One region of the Gordonia sp. w5E2 genome, then DNA from elsewhere that is predicted to be linked to it. Evidence: predicted binding sites of a transcription regulator. Region 1 holds the regulator's gene; each other region holds the start of a gene.

Region 1 (2,204 bases):
GGCCGCGGCGCGACGTCTGCGACGGCGGTCCGTCGGGACTCAGTCGTTCGAACGCGCCCCGCCACACTTAGCTCGTCGCTACGCGCGGGATTCGACGGTGCACGTCCACTGACCACCGTGGCGCGGTGAACTCGGGGACGCGTCGTCGATGCAGGTCGCGGCGTTGCAGATCGGGTGGTCGGCGGTGTTGCCGCGGATGCACTCGACGTGCTGGGAATCGTGCGGGTCACCGGGTTGGTCATCAAGCTGGTCATCGCTACCTCCAATGGTCGATCAAGCGTTCGATGAACTGATGTTCGAGTTCTACCAGAGGGGTCCGACAAAGTCCTGCGACACGTCGAACAAATGTTTGATGTTGTCAGTGGCCTCCGCTACTGTCGGCGCCAGACGATGGAAGAAAGACGCACCCCACCCCGCTTCACAGCAGCACCCGGTTCACAACAGCACCCGCTTCACACATCAGGAAGGACGGAACCGATGACAGAGAAGTCACGACGCGGCCCGTCGTCGCCCAAGGGCAACGGTCGCAGCGTCGAAGGCAAGAAGAGTGGAGGCGGCGAGGAGGCACCGATCCATCCGGCCGTCGCCGAGGCAACACTCACCGATCGCCAGCGTGGCGTCCTCGATGTGATCCGAAAGTCGGTGCGCGAGCGTGGATATCCGCCGAGCATCCGAGAGATCGGCGACGCCGTCGGCCTCACGTCCACGTCATCGGTCGCACACCAGTTGCGCACCCTCGAGCGCAAGGGCCTGTTGAAGCGCGACGCCAACCGTCCGCGGGCGGTCAACGTCTCCGAGGCTCCCGATGCACATCACTCCGATGCCATCAACGGAGATCTCCCGACCCCCACGTTCGTTCCGGTACTCGGCCGTATCGCGGCGGGCGGTCCGATTCTCGCTGAGGAGGCGGTCGAAGACGTCTTCCCGCTTCCGCGTGAGCTCGTCGGTGAGGGCTCGTTGTTCCTGCTCCGCGTCGTCGGCGAATCGATGATCGACGCCGCGATCTGCGACGGCGACTGGGTTGTCGTGCGTCAGCAGAATGTCGCCGACAACGGCGACATCGTCGCAGCGATGATCGACGGCGAGGCGACGGTGAAGACCTTCAAGCGCAAAGACGGCCACGTCTGGCTGATGCCGCACAATCCGCTCTTCGATCCGATCCCCGGAGACGACGCCGCCATCCTCGGCAAAGTCGTCACGGTGATGCGACGGGTCTGATGCGCCGAACGGGCCCCGCAGGTCGTTGACCAGCGGGGTCTGTGTCAGCCGTCGAGTTGCTCGGCGGCTGCGCGTCGGGCGAGTGCCGGACTCGAGGTGGCAAGTGCGGCAGCGGCGGCAGCCCGGCACTGCTCCATCGTCACCGTCGACAGCTTTGCTCCGACTGCGGGCGTCGCCGCCGGAGCCGCCGACAGCGAGGTGACTCCGAGCCCGACGAGCACACATGCGAGCGACGGGTCGGCCGCGGCCTCGCCACAGACTCCGACGGGTTTGCCCTGCTGGGCGCCGGCGGTCGCAACCTGCGAGATGAGTGCGAGCACCGCCGGTTGCCACGGGTCGGTGAGTTCGGCGAGTTCTGCCGACATCCGGTCGGCGGCCATCGTGTACTGGGTGAGGTCGTTGGTTCCGATCGACACGAAGTCGACCTCGGCCAGAATCGCCGGCGCCAGGATCGCCGCTGCCGGGATCTCGATCATCACGCCTGCCGTCAGACCACGCTGACGGACGAGTTCGGCGAACTGTGCGGCCTCCGCGGCCGTGGCGATCATCGGTGCCATGACCCACGGCGTCGTGCCGGACTCCTCTGCCGCGCGCGCAATCGCGTCGAGCTGAGTTCGCACGATGTCGGGGTGGTCGTCGCCGATGCGGTTGCCGCGTACGCCGAGTGCGGGATTCGCCTCGTCCGGGTGCTCGATGAAGGCCAGCGGCTTGTCCGAACCGGCGTCGAGCGTTCTGATGACGACTTTTTGGCCCGCGAACGCCTCGAACACGTCGCGGTACAGCCGCGTCTGCTCGTCCACATCGGGCTCATCCGCCCTGTCGAGAAACGCCAACTCGGTGCGGAACAGCCCGATGCCCTCGACTGGCGCATCGGCAGCGCTGCGCGCGGAGACGCCGTCGGCAACATTCGCGAGGATGGCGACGGCGGTGCCGTCGGCAGTCCGGCCGGGGCCACGCCACGCAGCAACAAGCGCGGCCTCCGCAAC
Region 2 (2,204 bases), 900 kb from region 1:
GACCACCGAATGTGGTGTGTCGATGGCCGTATTCGAGAGTGACCGACCCTTTCATCCGACGCGCCTCCACGACGCCCTCGACCACCTGCTCGACGGCGTGATCTGCTCCCGCGGCCGAATCTGGCTGGCGACGCGATTCGACGACGTGTTCTGGCTGGAGTCCGCCGGCGGGGCGCTACGGGTCGAGGAGGCCGGACAGTGGGTCGCGGCGATGTCGGCCGACGAACGCGCCGACGTCGAGGAGACGCGCCTCGCGATGGCGGCGCTTCGGTGGGACGAGGTATTCGGTGACCGTCACAACGCGCTGGCGATCCTGGCGCACCGCGCGGACGTCACCGAGATTGTCGAGGCATTGAACGCCGCCACGCTCACCGACGTCGAAATGGCGGAGGGGTCGGATGCCTGGCACGAGTACGACGACCCGTTCGGCACCCGGCACGAGGACCCGTGCGCCGACAGCACGCCTCCCGGGTCCGGATTGCTCTCCATCACTGACGGTCTCGACCCCGATCAACAACGCAACGATTCCGAGAAAGGGGATCTCCCATGAAATCTGGCATCCATCCCGACTACCACCCGGTCGTCTTCCGCGACGCCGCGACCGGCACGCAGTTCCTCACCCGGTCGACCTCGACGTCGACGCAGACCGTGGAATGGCATGACGGACAACACTATCCGCTGATCATCGTCGACATCACGAGCGCGTCGCATCCGCTGTGGACGGGCACCGCACGCGTCGTCGACACCGAGGGGCGCGTCGGACGTTTCCGGCGGAAGTATGCAGCGAAGGGCGCATCGGGCAGGGGGTCATCGGGAAGGGGAGGGGTTCGGTAGAAGAGCGGCTGCGCGCGCTCGGGATTGTCCGTTACGACGAGTCTCCACAGATTCGATCTTGTGTTCGAGATTTCCTCGACGCTGTCGGTATTGTCGGGTAATGTAGAACACATATTCGACATGACGTGGAGCGGGGGTGGCGGCACGTGAACAGCAGCAGCAATCGCAACAACAGCGAAAACGGTGGCGCACCTTCAGCTTTGGGATCGTCTGTTTTGGCCTCGGCTGCGGTGGGTTCTGCGGATGCGGTGGTGGCGGAAAAACTGTCACGCCTTGCCGCGGTGTTGGATGAGTTGGCGGCCGTCGATGTGTCGTTGGTGTCCGATGCGGCGCTGGTGGAAGCCACTGTGGAGGCCGAACGCCTGGCGCTGCGGACTGCGGGCGCGGTGACGGATCGCTTGATTGTGGAGGCCTCCGACCGGGATCTGCCCCGCGCCCTGGGTTTCCGCGATGTTCGTAACTTCATGGCGCATGGTCTGCACATTGGTGATCCAGCGGCGCGGCATCGGGTGATCGCCGCGACCGGCTCGTTCACCACGATCTGCGGTGACCGACTGCCACCGTCGTGTCCCACCCTGGCCGGCTACGTCGTGGAAGGCCGGGTCGCCGGTGCGCACGTGCGTGCGGTGCTCGAGGTGCTCGAAGCGATCCCCGGTGAGGTGTCGGCCGAGACGAAAGCTGCCGCCGAAGCACAGATGGCCGGCTACGCGGTCCAATTCACGCCCGCCGAAATCACCAACCTCGGTTCGCGGCTACTTGCCCATCTGGATCCGGATGGGACGCTGACCACCTCGAAGGACCGCAAACGTCGACGCCGCCTGTGGGTGAACCGGCAGAACGCACAACTCATGTCGCGGTTGACCGCCGATCTCGATCCGATCGCCCGCGCCCGCCTCGACACAGTGCTCGATGCGTGGGCCAAACCCGGCATGAACAACCCGGACGACCCGGAGTCACCGGTCGGACCGATCACCACCGCGAATGCGGAACAGGTCGCGGCCGCCGCCGTACGTGATCAACGCTCACCCGCACAACGCAACCACGACGCCTTCTCCGCACTCCTGCAGCAAGTACTTGAATCAGGAATGTTGGGCAACACCCACCGCGGGTTGCCGATCCAGGTCATCGTCACCACCAGCCTGCACGAGTTGGAAGCACAGGCAGGGATCGCACAAACCACATCCGGAACACTGCTGCCCATCCAAGATGTCATCGAGATGGCCGCCTCTACCGGAGCTAGCCAGTATTTGGCGGTGTTCGGCGACCACACCAGCATCCCGCTCTACCTGGGGCGGTCGAAGCGGATCGCGTCACTCGGACAACGACTCGCCTCATTCGCCTCACCCGGCGGAAAGATGTGTTCCGCCCCC
Region 3 (2,204 bases), 730 kb from region 1:
GTCACGAGCACCGACGCCGCGAGGACGTCGTGCTCGGCCTGGCTGATGAGGTCTGCGGCGACGAAGGCCGGGTTTGCCGAATCGTCGGCGAGGATGGCGATCTCGGTGGGACCGGCCTCGGCATCGATGCCGACGAGTCCGCGACACAGGCGCTTGGCTGCCGTGACGTAGATGTTGCCGGGACCGGTGATGAGGTCGACCGGGTCGAGGACCGCACCGTCGGTATCCGTACCGCCATAGGTAAGGAGCGCGACGCCTTGCGCGCCACCGACGGCCCAGACCTCGTCGACGCCGAGAAGAGCGCACGCGGCGAGGATGGTCGGGTGTGGCCAACCGCCGAAGTCCTTCTGCGGGGGCGACGCAACGACGAGCGACCCGACGCCCGCCTCCTGCGCGGGAACGACGTTCATGATGACCGACGACGGGTAGACAGCATTGCCGCCGGGTACGTACAGGCCAACACGCCTGACGGGAATCCACTTTTCGCTGACGGCTCCCCCGTCGACGACCTGTGTGCGCGACGTCGTACGACGCTGATCGGCATGGACGAGCCGAGCGCGAGTGATCGACTCACGCAGCGCATCAGCGACGGCCGGATCGAGTTTCGCCAGGGCATCCGCGATCACATCGGCGGGAACCCGAACACTCGACGGACGAACGCCGTCGAACTTCTCGCCGTACTCGAGTGCTGCCTCGACGCCGCGATCGGCGATCGCATGCACCACCGGCGTCACCGTATCCAGCACGGCGTTGACGTCGGTGCCCCCACGGGGCAACGCGCGACGCAGCTCAGCGAGCGTCGGCGAGCTACCGCGCAGGTCGGTTCGGGCGAGCATGGGTGTCTCCTGATCGGTCGGGTTGATGTGTCCAGGATATGTGGCGGCACCACCGGTTTCCGAATGCGGTCTGTCAGGACCAACGCGGCAGTAAGGCGCGGAGGCAGTCGCATAGTCATCCAGCCTCGGTGACCCGATCACGATCCGTCGAAAGTTTCTTCGATTATTCCTGGACGGTGTCGGTATTGTCGGGTAATGTAGAACACATATTCGACACGACGCGGGGCGGGGGTGGCGGCACGTGAACAGCAACAGCAATCGCAACAACAGCGAGAATGGCCGTGCACCTTTGGCTTTGGCGACTGCTGCGGTGGGATCGGCGGATGCGGTGGTGGCGGAAAAGCTGTCACGGCTTGCCGCGGTGCTGGATGAGTTGGCTGCCGTCGATGTGTCGCTGGTATCCGATGCCGCGCTGGTCGAAGCCACCGTTGAGGCAGAACGGTTGGCGTTGCGGACCGCGGGTGCGGTCACCGATCGCTTGATTGTGGAGGCCTCCGACCGCGACCTACCCCGCGCGTCGGGTTTCCGCGACATCCGCAATTTCATTGGGCAGGGTCTGCACATCGGTGACCCCGCCGCGCGGCATCGGGTGATCGCGGCGACCGGCTCGTTCACCACGATCTGCGGCGACCGACTACCACCCGCATGCCCAACGTTGGCCGGCTATGTGGCGGAGGGTCGGGTCGCGGGCGCGCACGTGCGGGCGGTGTTGGAGGTTTTGGAGGCGATCCCCGGTGAGGTGTCGGCCGAGACGAAAGCGGCGGCCGAAGCACAGATGGCCGGCTACGCGGTCCAATTCACCCCTGCCGAGATCACCAATTTGGGTTCACGATTGTTGGCGCACCTGGATCCGGATGGGACGCTGACCACCTCGAAGGACCGTAAACGTCGACGTCGCCTGTGGGTGAACCGGCAGAACGCTCAGTTGATGTCGCGGTTGACTGCCGATTTGGATCCGATCGCCCGCGCCCGGCTCGACACGGTGCTCGATGCGTGGGCTAAACCGGGCATGAACAACCCGGACGACCCGGAGTCGCCGGTCGGGCCGATCACCATGGCGAATGCTGAACAGGTCGCGGCCGCGGCGCTACGTGATGAACGCTCACCCGCGCAACGCAACCACGACGCGTTCTCCGCACTCCTGCAGCAAGTACTTGAATCAGGGATGCTCGGCAACACCCATCGCGGATTACCGATCCAGGTGATCGTCACCACCAGCCTGCAGGAACTCGAAGAGCAGGCAGGGATCGCACAGACCACGTCCGGAACACTGCTCCCGATCAGCGATGTGATCGAAATGGCCGCCTCCACCGGGGCGAGCCAGTATTTGGCGGTGTTCGGTGAGCACACCAGCATCCCGCTGTATTT

What was found. Region 1 encodes LexA, which represses DNA repair genes until DNA is damaged. Its sites were predicted from a motif close to CGAACANNTGTTCG; they were not measured.
Region 2: a site for LexA is predicted at 939-952, ahead of RND64_RS05830 (HNH endonuclease signature motif containing protein). Genes of this name have one in related genera too.
Region 3: a site for LexA is predicted at 1,036-1,049, ahead of RND64_RS12980 (HNH endonuclease signature motif containing protein). Genes of this name have one in related genera too.

Annotation. Positions count from the first base shown of each region.
Region 1 covers NZ_CP144213.1:2,159,438-2,161,641, reverse strand. The annotation lists gene RND64_RS09860 (LysM peptidoglycan-binding domain-containing protein) at 1-254, opposite strand, end outside; gene lexA (transcriptional repressor LexA) at 571-1,218, shown strand; gene ptsP (phosphoenolpyruvate--protein phosphotransferase) at 1,263-2,204, opposite strand, start outside.
Region 2 covers NZ_CP144213.1:1,262,056-1,264,259, forward strand. The annotation lists gene mrf (ribosome hibernation factor-recruiting GTPase MRF) at 1-550, shown strand, start outside; gene RND64_RS05825 (type B 50S ribosomal protein L31) at 547-834, shown strand; gene RND64_RS05830 (HNH endonuclease signature motif containing protein) at 981-2,204, shown strand, end outside.
Region 3 covers NZ_CP144213.1:2,884,813-2,887,016, forward strand. The annotation lists gene hisD (histidinol dehydrogenase) at 1-836, opposite strand, end outside; gene RND64_RS12980 (HNH endonuclease signature motif containing protein) at 1,078-2,204, shown strand, end outside.